2 regions of the Actinomadura coerulea genome follow, and region 2 is predicted to be linked to the other one. Evidence: riboswitches for the same ligand, from Rfam matches in the RefSeq annotation. Region 2 holds a riboswitch; the other holds the start of a gene.
The links. A riboswitch is a leader RNA that binds a small molecule or an ion and turns the genes downstream of it on or off. The one in region 2 is predicted to bind glycine.

Region 1 (10,557 bases), 2.7 Mb from region 2:
CGGACGGGCGGCCAGTACTTGTTCTCCCGCAGGGACGGGAGGGGGTAGGCGGCCTCCTCGCGGGTGTAGGCGTGCTTCCAGTCGTCGGAGACGAGGCAGGCGGCGGTGTGGGGGGCGTTCTTGAGCGGGTTGTCCTCGGCGTCGTAGCCGCCGTCGGCGACGCGCTGGATCTCCCGGCGGATCTCGATCATGGCGTCGCAGAACCGGTCGAGCTCGGCGAGGTCCTCGGACTCGGTGGGCTCGATCATCAGGGTGCCGGCGACGGGGAACGACAGGGTCGGGGCGTGGAAGCCGTAGTCGATGAGGCGCTTGGCGACGTCCTCGGCGGTGATCCCCGTCTCCTTGGTGATCTTGCGGAGGTCGGCGATGCACTCGTGCGCGACGAGGCCCTCGCGGCCGGTGTAGAGGATCGGGTAGTGCGGGGCGAGGCGGGCGGCGAGGTAGTTCGCGCCGATGATCGCGCCCTCGGTGGCGGCGCGCAGCCCGTCCGGGCCCATCATCGCGATGTAGGCCCAGGAGATCGGCAGGATGCCGGCCGAGCCCCACGGGGCGGCGGAGATGGGGCCGACGCCCGTGCCGGGGCCGGCCTCCTCGCGCATCGGGTGGTTGGGCAGGAACGGCGCCAGGTGCTCGCGGACGCCGATCGGCCCGACGCCGGGGCCGCCGCCGCCGTGCGGGATGCAGAACGTCTTGTGCAGGTTGAGGTGGGAGACGTCCGAGCCGAACTCGCCGGGGCGGGCCAGGCCGACGAGCGCGTTGAGGTTGGCGCCGTCGACGTAGACCTGGCCGCCGGCCTCGTGCACGGCCGCGCACACCTCGGTGATCGTCTCCTCGAAGACACCGTGCGTGGACGGGTAGGTGACCATGATCGCCGCCAGCCGCCCGCCGTGCTGGGCGAGCTTGGCGCGCAGGTCGCCGAGGTCGATGTTGCCGCCCTCGTCGCACGTGACGACGACGACCCGCATCCCGGCCATGACGGCGCTGGCGGCGTTGGTGCCGTGCGCCGAGGAGGGGATCAGGCAGACGTCGCGGTGCTCCTCGCCGCGGGAGGCGTGGTAGCCGCGGATGGCCAGCAGGCCGGCGAGCTCGCCCTGGGAGCCGGCGTTCGGCTGGACGGAGACCTTCGCGTACCCGGTGATCTCGGCGAGGAAGCCCTCCAGCTCGCCGATCAGCTCGACGTAGCCGGCGGCCTGGTCGAGCGGCGCGAACGGGTGGATGTCGGCGAACTGCGGCCAGGTGATCGGCTCCATCTCGGCGGTGGCGTTGAGCTTCATCGTGCAGGAGCCGAGCGGGATCATGGAGCGGTCGAGCGCGATGTCCTTGTCCTGGAGCCTGCGCAGGTAGCGCAGCATCGCGGTCTCGGAGCGGTGCGCGTGGAAGACGGGGTGGGTCAGGTAGGGGCTCTCGCGGCGCAGCGCGTCCGGGAACGCCTCGGGGACCTCGTCGGCCGCGGCCGCGCCGAAGGCCTCCAGCACGGCCGTGACGTGCGCGGGGAGCGTCGTCTCGTCGCAGGCGACCGCGACGCGGTCGGGCCCGTCGGGGCGCAGGTTGATCCCGCGCTCGCGGGCCGCCGCGACGACCTCGGCGGCGCGGCCGGGCACGCGGGCCAGGACGGTGTCGAAGAACGAGCCGTGCACGACCTCGACACCGCCGGCGCGCAGCCCCGCGGCGATCTCGGCGGCCCGGCGGTGGGTCCGCTGCGCGATCGCGGCGAGGCCCTCGGGGCCGTGGTAGACGGCGTACATGCTCGCCATCACGGCGAGCAGGACCTGGGCGGTGCAGATGTTGCTGGTGGCCTTCTCGCGGCGGATGTGCTGCTCGCGGGTCTGCAGCGCCAGCCGGTAGGCGGTGGCGCCGTCCGCGTCGACGGACACGCCGACGAGCCGCCCGGGGAGCTGGCGCTGGATGCCCTCGGCGACCGCCATGTAGCCGGCGTGCGGTCCGCCGAACCCGTAGGGGACGCCGAACCGCTGCGCGGAGCCCACCGCGATGTCGGCGCCGGACTCGCCCGGCGGGCGCAGCAGCGTCAGCGCCAGCAGGTCGGCGGCCACGACGGCCTTGGCGCCGCGCTCGTGGGCCTGCGCGATGACGGGCTCGAGGTCGCGGACGGCGCCGGACGCGCCCGGGTACTGGAGCAGCACGCCGAAGAAGTCGCCGTCGGGCAGGCCGCGGGACAGGTCGGCGATGACGACCTCGATGCCGAGCGGGATCGCGCGGGTCCGGACGACCTCGATCGTCTGCGGGAGGGCGTCGATGTCGATGAGGAACTTCCCGGGCTCCTTGCGCCTGGAGACGCGGTGCGCGAGGGCCATGGCCTCGGCGGCGGCGGTGCCCTCGTCCAGCATGGAGGCGTTCGCGACGGGCAGCCCGGTGAGGTCGCCCACCATCGTCTGGAAGTTCAGCAGGGCTTCGAGGCGTCCCTGCGAGATCTCCGGCTGGTAGGGGGTGTAGGCCGTGTACCAGCCCGGGTTCTCCAGCACGTTCCGCATGACCACGCCGGGGGTGGTCGTCCCGTGGTAGCCGAGCCCGATCATGGACGTCAGGACGGTGTTGCGGGACGCGATCTCGCGGAGCCGGTCCAGCGCGGCGGTCTCGCTCAGCGCGGGCGGCAGGTCCAGCGGCCGGGACGTGCGGATCGCGGCGGGGACCGCGTGGTCGATCAGCGCCTCGGCGCCGGAGTAGCCGATTGCGGCCAGCATCCTCGCCTGGTCGTCCGGTGAGGGGCCGACGTGCCGGTCGGCGAACGCCGACCGGGGATGCTGCGGCGCGGCCACAGGGGCGAAGAACTGGGCGGTCATGGAGGGCCTCCTGGCTGCTGCGGTCGCTCAGGTCCGCCGCCGGCGCGGGCCGGCGGCCTCTCCCCCTCTGTCATCGGCACCTGAGAGCTTCACCCGCGCGGCGGGGTTTCCCCTTCGGTGAGCCGTCCCTCCCCGCGCGCGGGGACCGACGCCTGCTTTCCAGAGGTGCCTCGCCCGTGCGGTCCTTTTGCCTGAGAGGTTCCGGGGAGGTTGCCCCTTCGGCGCCCCACGCTGGCGGCGTGGGGTCTCTCCCGCACAGGGTTGACGGCATGTCCTAGGTCGAACCCTACCCAAAGGCGCGTCCGCGGCGTCGTTCCGGTCCGCCGCAAGGGGCCGCGTCCTCCGGCGCGGGCGCTCTACCGGCGAGTACCATGTGCTGACTCACCTGGGGCGCGACCGTCCCGGGCCGCACGGGGGCGGGGAGATGAGGCTGCGGGATGGACGCGCGTCCCGGCGGCGGCCCCGCGACTCGACGGCGCGCCGCCGGGTCTGGGACGCTGATCACGATGGCGGATGGTCAGGGCGGCGGTACGGCGTGACACAGACCCGCGACGGAGCGGTGCGCCCGGCGCAGGGCGCGGCCGCAGGCGCGCCCGTCGACGAGCCCGCCCAGCCGTACCGGATCCGCCGGCCCTCCGACGCCATCCGGTTCGCGGCCTCGGTGGTGGGACTGGCGGCGGTGATGCTGCTGGTGTCGATCGCGCAGCAGACGACCCACGGCCTGCAGACCGACATCGCGCAGGGCACCGCGCACGCGCCGCGGCTGCTGCTGACGCTGGCGACGCTGGTGTCCAGCTTCGGGGTGCTGGCCGTGCCGATCGCGTTCGCGATCGAGCGGCTGTTCCACAAGGACGGCGTGCGCGTGGCGATCGCGCTGCTGGCCGCGATGATCGCGTTCGGGATCACGGTGGGCCTGGACGACCTGGTGGTGCGGGCCGCGCCGGGCGGCGTGCTCGACTCGCTGATCTGGGGCGGCACCGAGACCGCGCCGGTGCACACCGACATCGCCCCGGTGATCGCGTTCGTCAGCGCGGTCGGGATGGCGGGCCGCGCCCGCTGGCAGGCCGCGACCTGGACCATGATCGGGCTGGCGGCGCTGACGGGGCTGACCGCGTCCTACGCCTCCGTCGCCGCGCTGGCGGCCACCTACCTGCTGGGCCGCGCCATCGGCCACGGCACCCTCTACGCCGTCGGGACGCCGAACCCGCGCCCGTCGGGGACGGCGGTGGTGGCCGCGTTGGAACGCCTGGGGCTGAACCCGCGGCGGGGGGCGCGCCTGGACGGCACGCACGACGCCGACGAGACCCGCCGCTACGGCGTCGCCCTCGCCTCCTGCCCGCAGGACGGGTACGGTGCCCGGCTCCCGGCGGGCCGGGGGCCGCACGGCGACTGGGACGTGGAGGTCCGCGTCCTGGACCGCGACCAGCAGACCGCCGGGCTGCTCTACCGCGTCTGGCGGCTGCTGCGCCTGCGCGGCGCCACGACGGGGCGGACGCTGCGGTCGCTGCGCCGGTCCCTGGAGCTGGAGTCGCTCATGGCGTACGCGGTGGACGCCGCCGGCGCCCGGACGCCTCGGCTCGTCGGCACGTGCGAGGTCGGCACCGAGGCGGCGCTGCTGGCCTACGAGCACGTCCCGGGGCGCAGGCTCGGAGACGTCCCCGACGGGGAGGTCACCGACGAGCTGCTGGCGGACGTGTGGCGGCAGTTCCGGGCCCTTCAGGCGGGGCGGCTCGCGCACCGGCGGCTGGAGGACGAGGCGGTCCTGGTCGGCGACGACGGCCTCGCCTACCTGACCGACCTGCGGTCCGGGGAGACGGCGGCCGGCGACCTGGCGCTGCGCCTGGACCTCGCGCAGCTGCTCACGACGCTGGCGCTGCGCGCGGGGCCGGAGCGGGCGGTGCGGACGGCGGCGCCGGTGCTGGGCGAGGAGGCTCTCGGCGGCGCGGTGCCGCTGCTCCAGCGGGTGGCGCTGTCGCGGGCGACCCGCACCGCGCTGCGGCGCCACAAGGACCTGCTGACCCGCATCCGGGAGCAGATCGTCCGGCTGAAGCCCGAGACGGAGGCGCCTCCGGCCAAGCTGGAGCGGTTCCGGCCCCGGACCATCGTCAGCATCGTGGCGCTGTCGGTCGCGGCGTACATCGTCATCCCGCAGGTGACGAGCCTGGACATCGGCCGCCTGGCGGCCACGGCGAGCTGGCACTGGGTGGCGGCGGCGCTGGGGGCGGCGGCGCTCACCTACGTCGCCGCCGCGTTCATGCTGATGGGGTTCGTCCCCGAGCGGCTGCCGCTGTGGCGGACGGTCCTGGTGCAGCTGGCCGCGTCGTTCGTGAAGCTGGTCGCGCCGGCGGCCGTGGGCGGCGTCGCCGTCAACACGCGCTACCTGCAGCGCTCGGGCGTCCGGCCCGCCCTGGCCGTCGCGAGCGTGGGCGCGTCCCAGCTCGTGGGGATGGTCACCCACATCCTGCTGCTGGTGCTGTTCGGGTTCCTGACCGGCTCGACGGCGAAGGCGACGCAGGATCTGGCCCCGTCCCGGACGATCGTCCTGGCGGTGCTGGGGCTGGGGCTGCTCGCTGCGCTCGCGCTGACGGTGCCGCGGGTGCGGCGGGTGGTCGCCTCGCGGCTCAGGGCCATGTTCTCGGGCGTGGTGCCGCGCCTGGTGGACGTTCTGCAGTCGCCGAGGAAGCTGTCCACCGGGATGGGCGGAACCCTGCTGCTGACGCTGGCGTTCACGCTGTGCCTGGACGCCTCCATCCGGGCGTTCGGCGGGTCGCTGCCGTGGACGACGGTGGTGCTGGTGTTCCTCACCGCGAACGCGGTGGGGTCCGCGGCGCCGACGCCGGGCGGGCTCGGCGCCGTCGAGGGCGCGCTCACGCTGGCGTTGACGATCTCGGGGCTGACGGCCGAGACGGCGACGTCGGCGGTGCTGCTCTACCGGCTCCTGACGCTGTGGCTGCCGGTCCTGCCCGGATGGGGGGCGTTCGCCTTCCTGCAGCGCAAGGAGGCGCTCTGAGGCGCGGCCTCAGCCGGTGCGGCGGGCGCGCCGCCGGTCGGCCAGTTCGTCGTGGTGGTGCCCGGCGGGGTCCTCGTCGCCGGTGGAGGCGCGTTCAGCGGGCAGCTCCGCCAGACTGCCCTCCACCTCCTGCCACACCCGCCCGAGCGCGATGCCGAACACGCCCTGGCCGCCCTGGAGGAGGTCGACGACCTCGTCGGGCGAGGTGCACTCGTAGACGCTGACGCCGTCGCTCATCAGGGTGATCTGGGCGAGGTCCTGGACGCCGCGGTCGCGCAGGTGGGACACGGCCGTGCGTATCTGCTGCAGCGAGACGCCGGTGTCCAGGAGCCGCTTGACGACCTTCAGGACGAGGACGTCGCGGAAGCTGTACAGCCGCTGGCTGCCGGACCCCTGCGCCGACCGCACGCTGGGCTCCACCAGCTTCGTGCGGGCCCAGTAGTCGAGCTGGCGGTAGGTGATCCCCGCCGCGGCGCACGCCGTCGGGCCGCGGTAGCCGACATCCTCCGGCGGCACCGACACCTGGGTGTCGAAGAGCAGGCCCTGCTCTCCGGCACGGCGGGACGCCACGCGCCTGTCGGGGGTCGCCTTGCCCTCGCCGCTGCTCACCGCCACGCGGACCTCCGGCTTCTATCATCCCGCAGCGGTTCGTCAAGGGGGTTTGACGAATTACACCACGGGTGTTCCACCAGCACGGTAGGTGCCGGTCAGGGTGTGGTCAACGTTCATCGTCGGCGCGTCGCATGCCCGGATGAACCGGCTTCACGTGGGCAAACTGCGCACCTTCGCCACCCACGCAGTCCATACCCCGATGGTTCCCCCGCAAAAACCGCCAGGTCCGGCGCAATGGGCGACCATTCGCCCCATGGCATGAACTCGCACTCCAGAGTGACATACGGCACAGCAATCACCCACTCCGGGGTGCGGGAAGGCTATCCGGCGCGGCCGAAGTCCTCCGGGGAGATCGTGTCGAGGAACTCGCGGAACTTCTCGACCTCGTCCTCCTGCTCGTCGGGGATGGCGACGCCGGCCTCCTCCAGGACGTCCTCGCTGGCGAAGATCGTCGCACCCGTGCGCAGGGCGAGGGCGATGGAGTCGGACGGGCGCGCGCTCACCTCGACGCCGTTGGAGAAGACGAGGTCGGCGAAGAAGATCCCTTCGCGCAGCGCCGTGATGTTGACCGTGCGGAGCTGGACGCTCAGGGCGTCCAGCACGTCGCGGAAGAGGTCGTGGGTGAGGGGCCGGGCGGGCAGCACCCCCTGCTGGGCGAAGGCGATCGCGGTCGCCTCCACCGCCCCGATCCAGATGGGCAGGTAGCGATCGCCCTCCGTCTCCTTCAACAGGACGATCGGCTGATTGGAGGGCATCTCGACCCGGACGCCGACGACCTCCATCTGCTTCACTGCGGCTCCCTGCTGGTTCTCGCTGTCTCGATCACCACGTGCAGCGGATCGATTCCTGACCGAACCATGTAGCCAACGTACACCCAGGCTCGGACAGCTCGCGGCGCGCGGGGTACGGCAAAATCCTCCACCGGCCGCGTGATCAGTGGTCGAGGCTCTCGCGCAGACCCGCGCCGACCAGCGCGGCGTGCAGCCGGACCGACAGCGCGGCGATCTCCCGCGCGGTCTCGGCGGCCTGTTCGTGCGCGCCGCTGCTGCGGCGGCGCAGCTGCGGCGCGACCATCTGCTCGATCAGGCCGACCTGCCGGTCGGCGGCGGCCTTGACGGCGCGCAGGTGCCGGACCTCGAAGCCGAACTCTCCGAGCGCGGCGGCCACGCGCGCGATGTTCAGCGCCTCGCCCTCGTAGTGCGCGCCGATCCGGCGGACCAGGCCGTACTCCTCCAGGCGGGCGAGGAGGGCCTCGTCGATCCCGGCGCCGTCCAGCAGCTGGCGGCGGGTGAGCCGCACGGCGGGCTCCGGCGCGGTGGTGTCGGCGGCCACGAGCGTGCGGGGGCGCCGCCGGTCCGGCTCGGCGGGGCCGGGCCGGCGCGCGCCGGGCGGCGGGACGCTCTCGCCGCGGTCGCGCGCCTCCAGGTGCTGCCGGATGACGCGCAGCGGCAGGTAGTGGTCGCGCTGCGCGGTGAGGACGTACCGCAGGCGCTCGACGTCGGCCTCGCCGAACTTGCGGTAGCCGGAGGGGCTGCGCTCCGGCTCGACGAGCCCCTCGGACTCCAGAAAGCGGATCTTGGAGATGGTGATGTCGGGGAACTCAGGTCTGAGCAGCCCGAGGACGTCCCCGATGGTCATCGGGGACCGGGCCGGCTCCGCGCTCAAGGGCCCTCCCATCGTTCGCCGCGACCTCGCCGCTCCGTCAGCCGTGGGCCGGGTTGGTCAGGAACACCAGCCGGAACTTGCCGATCTGGACCTCGTCGCCGCCCGACAGCCCGGCCTGGTCGATCCGCTGCCGGTTGACGTAGGTGCCGTTGAGGCTGCCGGTGTCGCGGACGGAGAACACCCCGCCCTGCCGGGCGAACTCGGCGTGCCGGCGGGAGACGGTGACGTCGTCCAGGAAGATGTCGCTTTCGGGGTGGCGCCCCGCGGACGTGCGGTCCTTGTCGAGCAGGAAGCGGCTGCCGGCGTTGGGCCCCCGCTTGACGACGAGCAGCGCGGTACCCGGCGGGAGCGCCTCCATCGCCATCTGGTCGGGCCCGGCCGGCTCCTCGGCGCCGGCGTCGGTGTCCAGCGCCTCGAATCCCCCGATGGAGATCGTGGACGTGGACTCGCCCGGCGACTCGCGGGGAGGCGGCGGCGCGGAACTCCTCAGCGGAGTGCCGCAGTTCGAGCAGAAGCGGGCATCATCCGGGTTGGCGTGACCGCACTGCGTGCAGTAGACGCTCGGCATCGATCGGCTCGGCCTCCTACCATCGGCGTGCCGCCCGCGCCCGCCCGCCTCAGCGGGGGCCGCCTGCGCCACGCGCATCCATCACCCAACCCACGCCGGGGATCCGCCCCGGCAACGGTCCAACTCACCGCCCGCTCACGCGACGGTCGCCGCAACTTACGCGGGTATCACCCGAGGGGTCAACCGGAACGGTGAACCGGCCGCACCAAACTACATTCGCCGATGATCGCAGGTCCATGACGCCGCGCGGACCGACGCGATCGCGGCGTCCCGGCCCGGTGTCCGGTCTACCGTCCCCCGTCCCCTCTAGGGAGACCGTACCGCGCCGACGGCCACCTTCGCGCGCCGGGTGATCAGTACGCGGGCCCCGGCGCCCTCCAGCGTGCGGACGAGGCCCCCCGGGATGTTGAGCGCCGTCGTCATCGTGTGCGGGTCGCCGATGGCCAGGAACCGGTACGGGGCGGTGAGGAGCCTGCCGTCCGCGCGGACGCCGTCGCGGTCGTCCAGGAAGTGGGTGTCGACGCCGACGCGCACGTCTCCGACCTGGATGACCTCGGCGCCCGCGTCGCGGAGCTCCTCCAGGGCGTCCAGCAGGTTCAGGGCCTTCACGCCGCGGCCGGGGTCGTCGATGCGCAGTTCGATCCCGGGGCCCTCGGCGGGGAGGGTGCCCGCCAGCAGGCCGTAGGTGGTCGCCCGCTCGCGCGCCTCCTCCAGGGCCGTCCCGCCCTCGGCGTCGCGCTCCAGCCCGGCCTTCGTCTCCTCCAGGTCCCGCAGGTCGCCCCTCAGCCGTTCGGAGCGCTGGCCCAGGTCCGCGAGGATGCCGACGAGTTCGTCCTGCCGCGCGGTGGCGAACGTGGTGTCGCGCTCGGTCGAGCGCACCTGGGCGGCGACCGCGAACCCCAGCACGAGGCACAGCAGCCCGCCGACGAGCTGTCCGGGGCTGATCCGCGGGCGCAGCAGCTGGGCGAGGGCGCGCATGCCTCCGGGCGCCGGCGGGACGCGCTCGTCCTCAGCACCCCGTTCTTCCTCAGCACCCCGCTCTTCCCCGGGACCCCGCTCTTCCTCCCGGGCCCGCCCGTCCTCCGGTGCTGCCTCGTCGCGCCGCGTGGCCTCGCCGCCGCTCACGCGCCGAACAGCTTCCGCCGGATGGCCGCCGCGTTGGAGAAGATCCGGATGCCGAGGACGACCACGACGCCGGTGGACAGCTGCGATCCGACGCCGAGCTTGTCCCCGAGGAAGACGATCAGCGCGGCGATGACGGTGTTGCTGACGAAGGAGACCGTGAAGACCTTCTCGTCGAAGATCCCCTCCAGCCGGGCCCGGACGCCGCCGAACATGGCGTCGAGCGCCGCCACGATCGCGATCGGGAGGTAGGGCTGGAGCCAGAGCGGGACGTCCGGCTGGATCAGGAAGCCCAGCGTGACGCCGACCACGAGCCCGATCAGCGCGATCATCCCCGGGCCACCCCTCCCCCGCTCACCGGCCGCCCCCCTCGCCGGGGACGGCGTACCGCAGCCGGGCGGCGCCCCCGGCGGGCAGCCGCACCTCGTCCGAGCGGCGCGTGCCGTACCTGATCCCGAACCGGTCGCGCAGCGCCGCGAGCCGCCGGTCCGCGGGCGAGCCGGCGAAGGCGGCCCGCAGCCGCCCGGGGTCGCCGAGCGCCGTGACCTCGTAGGGCCCGCCGAGCGGCCGGTAGTCGACCATGATCGCCTCGCCGGCGGCGCGGATCGCGGTGGTCGGGGTGAGCCGCCGGCCGTTGACGCCGATGGCCCGCGCGCCCGCCGCCCACAGCCCGTTCACCAGGACCTGGAGATCCTGATCATAGACCCGGGCGTCGGCGGCGCGGCCCGGTGCGCCCCGGGCGCCGCGCGGGGCGTCGTCCAGGGTGACCACGAGGCCCTCGC
Region 2 (10,557 bases):
CGTCCTCGCGGATCAGCTTCTGCAACTGCGGATAGTCGTCGATCTTCTTGCCGTCGAAGGCGACGATCCGGTCACCGGCCCGGAGCCCGACCTGCCGCGCCGGGGTCGGCGTCGCGCCCGCCGGGCACGCGGTGACCTTGGCGCTGGCCGGCACCATGCACTCGGCGACCTCCTTGATCACCGGCTGCGGCTGGTTGACGCCGATGCCCATCAGCAGGATCGCGAAGAACATCACCGACAGGAGCAGGTTCATCGCGGGCCCGCCGAACATGATGAGCAGTTTCTGCCACCACTTCTTGGCGTAGAACACGCGGTCGCCGTCGTCCGGTCCGACCTCCTCCAGCGCGGCGCCCCGCGCGGACTCGATCAGCCCCTGCCACGGCCCGGTGCTGATCCGCCGCACCTGCCCCGGCGCGTCGCCCTTGCGCGGCGGCAGCATGCCGATCATGCGGATGTAGCCGCCGAGCGGGATCCACTTGATCCCGTACTCGGTCTCGCCCTTGTGCCTCGACCACATCGTGGGCCCGAACCCGACCATGAACTGCGTGGTCCGCACCTTGAACAGCTTCGCGAAGGAGAAGTGCCCGAGCTCGTGCAGCGCGATGGAGACCAGCAGGCCGAAGAAGAGGATCAACGCTCCAGCCAGGTAGTAGACCATGCGGCGTGCCCTCCGGGTCCGTCCACCCCGCTCACCGGGGGTGATCTCCGACAACCAGTTCAGAGTACGTTACGGCCCGCGATCCGGTTGAGGCGAACGGAGAAGCGGCACACGCCGCGAGCCGCTTTGAGGCGCGGTGCCAACCCGGCCGCGAGTCAGAAGAAGATCAGGGCCGCCCTGCAAACCTGCGTGAAGTCCATGTCGGCCCCCGCCACCCCCACCCCCACCCGCAACTGACGGAGCCCCAAGCCGAGGCGACACGAAGCGTTTCGGGGAGGTGCCTACGTCAGCAGCGTCACCGATCGGGCCCCGATCACGGGGCGCTCAGGGGCGTAAGCCCTACTCGGTGGGCGCACACAACTCGCGGTATGCCTCGCTGAGCTCGGCGGCCGCCGGGACGCTCCGGGCTTCCACGGCGGTGATGACCTCGACCGCGCGCCAGTGGTTCGACGGCACCAGGCGCCCACTCGTCACCGCCTCCAGCGCCGTGTGCGCTGCCTCGTCCGGCTGATCTGCGGCCAGCAGCGCGAGCGCGAGATCGAGCCGCGCCGAGGCAGCCCGCCGCGGCCGGGCAGGACCCGAGGACGGGCGTTCCAGCCGAGCCAGGACGCCGCGCGCGTAGCGCTCGGCCGCCGGATCACCGATCCACGCGAGCGTGGTGGCGGTGTAGGCGTCGCTCTTGGCCGGGTCGTACCGGTAATGGTGCTCGGGATGATCCGGCATCGGCAGCGGCTCGACGAGCTGCTCGACGCGCGCCAGGGCCTCCCTGGTCTCCGGGCCGGCGCCGAGCCGGGCCCATGCTCGCCCCTCCTGCGCGGTCGCCTGGATGAAGGCCGAACCGTCCCGCGGGGCGATCTCCTGTGCGCCGCACGCCAGCTTCACAGCCTCTTGAAGGTCGCCGTCGGTGAGTCGCTGCCAGGCGCGCGTCTCCAGCGTCCACGCGAGGATCTCCGGATGCTCGGCATGCTCGGCGAGTTGCGCGGCCGTGCGCAACCTGGCGGCGGCCGCCGGGCGCCGCCCCAGGTCGATGTCGCAAGTCGCGGCGAGCAGCGCCAGCCACCCTCCGACGACGACCAGACGGCGGCGCTCGGCCAGCGTCATGCGCACGTCCATGAGCTGGAAGACGTAGCCGAGGTGTCGGCGGCTAGTGAGCAAGCTACCCAACCCAGAACCGCCCCCACCGCCACCCATGGATCTCGAAGGGCGCCTCGCCACCTTGCGCGCCGAGTTCCCAGCGCGGCCGGTTCAACTGGGACTCCGGGCTCGACCTCGGACCGATCGCCGACGTCGACGGGGCCACCGTGAAGATCGTGCGCCTGCTCGGTCTGGAGATGCACCCGCAGCTCGCCGCACTCGCCACCCGCATGGGCATCCGCGGCTACAAGGTGGACATCGCCGCCCCCGAGGTGACCGTGACGACCCCCGCCGGCGTCTCGCCGCCCCGCGGCGTGCGGGTCAGGTGCGAGCCGCGGCCGAAGGACGACGACCAGGACTGGTTGTGCGACGTGAAGTCGCACGTTTCGAGTGAATGCATGATTGGAGGCCGATGGAAAGTCGGAATGCATTCCAGGCTAGTGCCTGAGCCTGTCCCCGTCGTGACATGCGTGCTGGCTTCCTGAGTCAGTGGGTGTGAAGCTCACGGAAATCCCAAGGGGGCCGATTCCGTCTCGGTCCTACAGGTGGGGAAGGTCGAGTGCGGGGTGAACGCAAGTGAATCTTTGGTGATGCTCCGTTATAGGGACTCGCTGAGACGGGTGGGAAGGCAGCGTGACAGGGACGGGTCGTTGAGATGCGGCCGGCGGTGGGCAAGGAAACCACTTGCACCGCATGGGCACCGCTGTCCCCGGAGTAAAGAAGGCACCCAAGCTCGACCGCTTCTCGAACGTGCGGAACATGGAAACCCGGGTCAGGTCCAACGAGGTTGGTAGGCCGATCGTAAGAGGGGCATAATCCCTGGCCTGGACAGGATGCTCAAGAAGCCAATGCCGGTGGCCGAAAGGTGACAGGAAAGCGGACTGCGAAGCCAGCCCTCCGATGGACTGTCCGTATAACTGGCCGGATACGGGCCGATGCCCGGACGCGAAAGCGTGCTGACGTGAGCAGGTGGATCTTTGAAGGAAACTGTCTATGGCATCCGAACCGAGGGGCAAGTTGGACGCCGAAACGGCGAACGGACCTGAGGGCCTGCCGATCCCGGAACAGGGTCGTCTCGATCTGGATGAGAGTTCAGAGTGGGGGCGTATTGACTGGTCCGAACAGGAGAAGCAGGTACGCCGCCTACGACAGCGGATCTTCAAGGCGGTGCAGGAAGGGGACCTGGCGAAAGCCAGGAATCTACAGAAACTCATGCTGCGGTCGCAAGCGAACACTTTGGTGAGCGTGCGACAGGTGACGCAGCGGAACGCTGGACGGCGAACGGCGGGGGTCGATGGCGAGGTCGCTCTGACCCACCAGGCCAGAATGCGCATGGCGAAGCGAGTCCATCGCAGCAGGCAGGATTGGCGCCCCCGTCCGGTCCGGCGAGTGCACATTCCCAAGGCCGGTAACCCCGCGCGCATGCGTCCGCTCGGCATACCGGTGCTGATGGACCGCTGTCATCAAGCGCGAGTCCGGAATGCACTGGAGCCCGAGTGGGAGGCTCGGTTCGAGGCCAAGTCATACGGGTTTCGGCCGGGCCGAGGGTGCCATGACGCGATCGAGGCCATCTATGAGACGTGCAAAAGCAAGACCGCAGCACGGCTATGGGTGCTCGATGCGGATTTGGCTGCGGCATTCGACCGGATCGACCACGAAACGCTGATGGAGGCTATCGGCCTGTTTCCCGCTCGGGAGATGGTGCGTGAGTGGCTCCAGGCGGGAGTGTTCGAGGCGGGACGCGGGTTCGCTCCCACCGAGGAAGGAACTCCGCAGGGCGGGGTCATCAGCCCGCTACTGCTGAACGTCGCGTTACACGGTCTGGAAACGGTCGCTGGGGCCAGGTACAGAACTACCGGGCCCAAGGCAGGACGAAGTTATCCGGATTCTCCGGTAGTGGTCAGGTACGCGGACGACCTGGTGGTGCTCTGTCACACCCGCCATCAGGCCGTGCTGATCAAGGAGCGACTGGCGCGATGGCTGGGCGGTCGGGGCCTGTCCTTCAACGAGGATAAGACCCGCATTGTCCATGTGGCCGAGGGGTTTGACTTTCTCGGCTTCAACGTCCGCCGGTATGGCTCCAAACTCCTGATCAAGCCTAGTAAGGCGGCCGTACAGCGGATCAGGTCGAGACTCGCGTTTGAAATGCGTCGGCTGCGCGGCGCAAACGCGAAAGCAGTGATTGCCGCCCTGAACCCCGTGATCCGGGGGTGGGCGGCGTATTATCGACCGGTGGTGTCGTCGAAGGTTTTCGAAGATCTCGACACGCACGTGTGGAGACTCACCTACAAGTGGGCCACGCACAGCCATCAGAATAAGCCAAAGTCATGGATTATCCCCAGGTACTATGGCCAGTTCAACAAGTTCCGGAACGACAGGTGGGTGTTCGGGGATCTCGAGTCCGGCGCCTACTTGGTTATGTTTCGGTGGACGGAAATTAAACGGCACGTCATGGTTAAAGGATGGGCGTCTCCGGACGATCCTTTCCTGGCCGAGTACTGGGCTCACCGCCGCAGACGGAGTAAGCCGCCGCTCGATCGGTACACCATCAGGCTACTGGACGAACAGAACGCCATATGCCCGAGGTGCGGGGACTATCTGCTGACCGCAGAGCAGCCGCCGCAATCCCCACAACAGTGGGAAAGCTGGTGGCAGCAAGTTACCCGGCGAGCAATAGCGGCGAGCTATCTCCTGATCGTGGATGCCCCGGAATCCGGCCGCCATGGTGGCGCCAGGACCCGCTTAGTGCATACACACTGTCATCGAAGCTGGCTCTATAGCCAACGTCGAAGCAGAACGCAGCGTGACCCTGAACCGTCGCTTGGATCTGCTTGAGCCGTGTGCCGTGACGAATGGCACGCACGGTTCTGAGGGGGCGGGGACGCAGTAATGCGTCCCCGCTACCCGACCTGGTCGCACATGGGCGACGCGCTCGCCCCGGCCACCGACGTCACCGGCGCCGAGGTCGCCCTCGTCGGGCTGCTCGCAGCCGACTCATGAGCCGGCGCGGAGCAACCGGGGGCGTGGCCGCCAACCCGGTAGCGTGACCTCCGCGCAAGGAGCGACGCGCGAGGACAGGAGGAGATATGCGACTGCCCCGATGGGCGCCATGGGTCGAGGACGTGCTGAAGGGTTCTCCCGCGATCACCAGCGTGAAGCTCTTCACCGACGCGGGGATCGCCGATCCCCAGTACGGCCACGTCATCACCCTGCGCACGGGCGCCCAGGTGGCGCTCCAGTGGGCGCGTACGTCCCCGCCGTCGGGTGACGGCGGGGAGGAGACCCCCGTCACCGGGGAGCCGCCCGCCTCCCAGACGCTCCCGGAGCTGCCGAGCACGGGCCGGACGCCGCTGCGCCTGATCGAGCAGCACATCGCCGCGCTCATCGCCAACGGCGCGAACCCGGAGGTCAAGGCGGTCGAACGAAAGTCGGTCCGCGAGAACGCCGGGCCGCGGCCGTGCTGCGTCCTCGTGCGCATGCACAGCGGCGCCGACATCTTCGGCGTGTTCCGGAGCCTGGCGCCCGCGGGCGGGTCGATCAGCCAGGGGGGTGACTTCCAGCAGAGAGAGGAGGTGTGAACCATGGCACAGTGCCCCGACTGTGGACAGGAGACGTCCGCCGACACGGGCTCGTCGACGCCGGCGCATCAGAAGCCCGGCAGTCGAGGAAGGTGTTCCGGCACGGGCAAGCCCGCCATGTGAGATAGCGGCCCCGCCCAGGCGAATTGGGCGGGGCCGTTCGCGCGAAGAATACACATTACGGGCGTGACGAAACGGCCCCCGTCCCCGAGGAGGGGGACGGGGGGCGCCTGGTTCCGGTCGGGCTCGCCCGCCGGCGCAGGCCCAGCGACCCGCGGTAGGCGGCAGGCGTGTCCGATCGGCGGGCTTCTTGTTCGGCACGCCCACAACGCCGAAGGCGGCGAGGACCACGATTCCGATTGCGACCCGAAGCCCAACCACCGTCCCGAACTGCACCACGGGACACCGCCACGCCAGCACAGAGCGCAACGGTTCGAGACGACCCGCGCGAGAGGACCGGACGGGCGCGCTCAGCAGCAACCCGTCTAACGAGGCGACCTCAGCCGCCACCTCAGCCCGCGACGACCTCGACACTCGCGATCGCGTCCGAAGGCAGGTCCGAGCGAAGCAAGAATCTGATCGCGCAGCGAGCCGCAGGGCGAGCCGGAGCGATGCAGCGATCGCACGCGTTTTTTCAGGTCGGGGCCCCCAAGGCCCGACCTGAAAAAACGCAATGAACACTGCTAGCCTTCTTCGACAGCTGATGATCCCGTGCGGGAGAGTCCCTCGCAGCCGGTGGGGGACGCCGAAGGAGCAAATCCTCCCCGGAACCTCTCAGGCCAATGGACCGCACGGGCCAGGCGACCTCTGGAAAGCGGGGACCTCCGTCCCCCGCCGAAGGTGAAAGCCCGCCGTGCGCGGCGGGTGAAGCTCTCAGGCGCCGATGACAGAGGGGGAGGCACCGATACGCCCGGTGCGCGAGTGGGACGATGGACCATGCGCGCCCGTGACGAAGGAGCCGAGCCCATGTCCGCCGATCCGACCGCGAAGAAGACGCCGCTGCACGACGTCCATGAGGACCTCGGCGCGAATCTCGTCGACTTCGCCGGCTATCTGATGCCGCTGCGCTACGCGAGCGAGACCGCCGAGCACCAGGCCGTCCGCACGGGGGCGGGGCTGTTCGACCTGTCGCACATGGGGGAGATCTTCCTGTCGGGGCGGGGGGCGGGGGCCGCGCTGGACTTCGCGCTGGTCGGCAACCTGTCGCCGATGCCGGTGGGCAAGGCCCGCTACACGATGATCTGCGGGCACGACGGCGGCGTCCTGGACGACCTGATCGTCTACCGGCTCGCGGACGAGACGTGGATGGTGGTCGCGAACGCGGCGAACGCCGCCGTCGTCAGGGACGCGCTGGTCGAGCGCGCCGCGGGGTTCGAGGCGGCGGTGGACGACCGGTCGGACTCGTACGCGCTGATCGCTCTGCAGGGGCCGCGTTCGCAGGGGATTCTCGAAGGGTTCACGGACGCGCCGCTGGGGGACCTGAAGTACTACGCGATCCTGGCGGGGCGGGTCGCGGGCGTGGACGCGCTGGTCGCCCGCACCGGGTACACGGGTGAGGACGGGTTCGAGCTGTTCGTGGACGCGTCCGACGCGGTCCGGATGTGGGAGGCGCTCGCCGCGGTGGAGGGGGTCGTCCCGGCGGGGCTGTCGGCCCGGGACACGCTGCGCCTGGAGGCGGGGATGCCGCTGTACGGGAACGAGCTGACGGCGGAGACGACGCCGTTCGAGGCGGGCCTCGGCCGGGTGGTGAAGCTGGACAAGCCAGGCGATTTCGTGGGGAAGGGCGCGCTGGCGGCGCAGGCGCAGACCCCGCCGGGCCGTAGGCTCGTGGGACTGGTCGCGCGGGGGCGTCGCGCGCCCCGCAAGGGGTACCAGGTCGTCACGTCCGGCGGCGCGCCGTGCGGAATCGTGACGAGCGGCGCCCCGTCGCCCACACTGGGCACGCCGATCGCCATGGCGTACCTCGACAGCGGCGTCGAGGAGGCGGGCCTCGCCGTGGACGTCCGCGGCCGGCATGAGCCGGTGGACGTGGTGGCCCTGCCGTTCTACAAGCGTTCCTGAACAAGTTGTCCGGCGGTGTGGGGGCGCGCCCCCACAGTGGAAAGAGAGAAGTGATCGTGAGCGTTCCGGAGGAGCTCCGCTACAGCGAGGAGCACGAGTGGGTGTCGGGCCTCGGTGGCGAGGACGGCATCGTCACGGTCGGCATCACCGCGCACGCCGCCGACGCCCTCGGTGAGATCGTCTACATCGAGCTGCAGCCGTCGGAGGGCGACGCCGTGGAGGCGGGCGAGCCGTGCGGCGAGATCGAGTCGACCAAGTCGGTCAGCGACATCTACTCCCCCGTCAGCGGCGAGATCACCGCGGTCAACAGCGCGGTGGTGGACGAGCCGAAGGTCATCAACGACGACCCGTACGGCGAGGGCTGGATCTTCAAGGTGCGGATCTCGGAGGAGCCGGGCGACCTGCTCGACTCCGCCGCCTACGACAAGCTGATCGAGGAATCATGAGTGTGAACGACTCCCTCGCGACGGCCGATCCGGAGGTCGCCGAGGCCGTCGCCGCGGAGCTGCGCCGCCAGCAGGGCACCCTGGAGATGATCGCGTCGGAGAACTTCGCGCCCGTCTCGGTGCTGGAGGCGCAGGGGTCGGTTCTGACGAACAAGTACGCCGAGGGGTATCCGGGCCGCCGGTACTACGGCGGCTGCGAGTTCGTCGACGTCACCGAGCAGCTCGCGATCGACCGGGCGAAGGCGCTGTTCGGCGCCGAGCACGCGAACGTCCAGCCGCACAGCGGGGCGCAGGCCAACACGGCGGTCTACTTCGCGCTGCTCCAGCACGGCGACACGATCCTCGGCCTCGACCTCGCGCACGGCGGGCACCTCACGCACGGGATGCGGCTGAACTACTCCGGCAAGGTGCTGAACGTGGTGCCGTACCACGTCCGCGCCGAGGACGGCCTGGTCGACATGGACGAGGTGGCCTCGCTCGCGGCCGAGCACCGGCCGAAGATGATCGTGGCGGGGTGGTCGGCGTACCCGCGTCAGCTCGACTTCGTCGCGTTCCGGCGGATCGCCGACTCGGTCGGGGCGCTGCTCATGGTCGACATGGCGCACTTCGCGGGCTTGGTGGCGGCGGGGCTGCACCCCTCGCCCGTCCCGCACGCCGACATCGTGACGACCACGACGCACAAGACGCTCGGCGGTCCCCGCGGCGGGCTGATCCTCGCCCGCGAGGAGTACGCCAAGAAGATCAACTCGGCGGTTTTCCCCGGCATGCAGGGCGGCCCGCTGGAGCACGTGATCGCCGCGAAGGCCGTCGCCCTGAAGATCGCCGCGTCGGAGGAGTTCCGGGCCCGGCAGGCGGCGACGGTGGAGGGCGCGAAGCTGCTCGCCGAGCGCCTGCTCGCCGAGGACTCCGCCAAGGCCGGCGTCAAGGTGCTGACCGGCGGGACGGACGTCCACCTCGTGCTGGTCGACCTGGTGGACTCCGAGCTCACCGGGCGCGACGCCGAGGACCGCCTGCACGACATCGGCATCACGGTCAACCGCAACGCGGTGCCGAACGACCCGCGCCCGCCGATGGTGACGTCCGGCCTGCGGATCGGCACCCCGGCCCTCGCGACCCGCGGCTTCACCGCCGAGGACTTCGCCGAGGTCGCGGACGTGATCGCGCTGGCGCTGCAGCCGTCCTTCGACCGGGACGCGCTCGCGGCCCGGGTGAAGGCGCTGGCGGACAAGCACCCCCTGTACCCGAACCTGTGACGTTCCGGCGCCCCCTCCCCTCCTGGGGCTCCCCCTAGGGGGAGGGGGCGCGGCTACAACGAGGTAGCTATGGCCATCAGCGTTTTCGACCTGTTCAAGATCGGTATCGGTCCGTCGTCCTCCCACACGGGCGGCCCGATGGCCGCGGCGCACCGGTTCGCCCGGGGGCTCCGGCGCGACGGGCTGCTGGAGAAGACGGCGTCCGTCGCCGTCACCCTCTACGGGTCGCTCGGCCTCACCGGCAAGGGCCACGGCTCCGACAAGGCCGTCATCCTCGGCCTGGAGGGCGACAAGCCCGAGCTCGTCGACGTCGACGGGGTGGACGAGCGGCTCGCCGCCATCCGCGAGCGCGGGGCCCTGCGCCTGTTCGGCGACCATGACATCCCGTTCGTGGTCAACGAGCACCTGGTCTTCGAGCGCAAGGAGTCGCTGCCCGGCCACCCCAACGGGATGCGCTTCACGGCACTGGACGCCGCGGGCGAGGAGCTGCGCGCCAAGGTGTACTACTCCGTCGGCGGCGGCTTCATCCTGGACGAGAACGCTACGGGCGCCGACCGCATCAAGCCCGACGACACCGTCCTGCCGTACCCGTTCGACACGGCCGCCGAGCTGCTCGAACGCTGCCGGGAGACGGGCCTGTCGATCTCGGCGCTGATGCTGGAGAACGAGAAGGCGTTCGGCCGCGACTCCTCCGAGATCCATGACGGCCTGCTCGAGCTGTGGCAGGTCATGCGGGCCTGCGTGGCCCGCGGCTGCACCCGTGAGGGCCTCCTGCCGGGCGGGCTCAAGGTGCGCCGCCGCGCTCCCCAGCTGCACCGCCAGCTCTCCGTGGAGAAGGCGGCCGACCCGCTCCACGCGATGGACTGGATCACCCTGTTCGCCCTCGCCGTCAACGAGGAGAACGCCGCGGGCGGGCGCATCGTCACCGCCCCCACCAACGGCGCCGCGGGCATCATCCCGGCCGTCCTGCACTATTACGACCGGTTCATCCCCGGCCACGACGACGAGGGCGTGGTGCGGTTCCTGCTGACCGCCGGGGCGATCGGCGTGCTGTTCAAGCAGAACGCCTCGATCTCCGGCGCGGAGGTCGGCTGCCAGGGCGAGGTCGGTTCGGCCTGCTCGATGGCCGCCGCCGGGCTCACCGAGGTCCTCGGCGGCACCCCGGAGCAGGTGGAGAACGCCGCGGAGATCGGGATCGAGCACAACCTCGGCCTGACCTGCGACCCCGTCGGCGGCCTGGTCCAGGTTCCCTGCATCGAGCGCAACGCCGTCGGCGCGGTCAAGGCCATCAGCGCCGCCCGGATCTCCCTGCGCGGCGACGGCCGCCACTTCGTCTCCCTCGACAAGGCCATCAAGACCATGCGCGACACCGGCCGCGACATGCTCGACAAGTACAAGGAGACCTCGCGCGGCGGCCTCGCCGTCAA

Region 1: linked by a shared signal. The riboswitch ahead of gcvP (aminomethyl-transferring glycine dehydrogenase) and the one ahead of gcvT (glycine cleavage system aminomethyltransferase GcvT) in region 2 are both predicted to bind glycine.

What each region holds. Positions count from the first base shown of each region.
Region 1 is NZ_JACHMQ010000001.1:1,888,482-1,899,038, reverse strand. It holds gene gcvP (aminomethyl-transferring glycine dehydrogenase) at 1-2,798, opposite strand, end outside; glycine riboswitch at 2,856-2,967, opposite strand; glycine riboswitch at 2,968-3,062, opposite strand; gene BKA00_RS08700 (lysylphosphatidylglycerol synthase transmembrane domain-containing protein) at 3,334-5,808, shown strand; gene BKA00_RS08695 (MerR family transcriptional regulator) at 5,818-6,423, opposite strand; gene BKA00_RS08690 (bifunctional nuclease family protein) at 6,741-7,211, opposite strand; gene ftsR (transcriptional regulator FtsR) at 7,354-8,085, opposite strand; gene BKA00_RS08680 (FHA domain-containing protein) at 8,123-8,653, opposite strand; gene BKA00_RS08675 (DUF881 domain-containing protein) at 8,960-9,631, opposite strand; gene BKA00_RS08670 (small basic family protein) at 9,775-10,107, opposite strand; gene BKA00_RS08665 (DUF881 domain-containing protein) at 10,130-10,557, opposite strand, start outside.
Region 2 is NZ_JACHMQ010000001.1:4,577,636-4,588,192, forward strand. It holds gene BKA00_RS20915 (M50 family metallopeptidase) at 1-658, opposite strand, end outside; gene BKA00_RS20920 (NsdA family TPR-like regulatory protein) at 998-1,813, opposite strand; gene BKA00_RS20925 (hypothetical protein) at 1,960-2,277, shown strand; gene ltrA (group II intron reverse transcriptase/maturase) at 2,786-4,627, shown strand; gene BKA00_RS20935 (hypothetical protein) at 4,879-5,370, shown strand; glycine riboswitch at 6,075-6,170, shown strand; glycine riboswitch at 6,175-6,263, shown strand; gene gcvT (glycine cleavage system aminomethyltransferase GcvT) at 6,337-7,431, shown strand; gene gcvH (glycine cleavage system protein GcvH) at 7,488-7,877, shown strand; gene BKA00_RS20950 (serine hydroxymethyltransferase) at 7,874-9,130, shown strand; gene BKA00_RS20955 (L-serine ammonia-lyase) at 9,200-10,557, shown strand, end outside.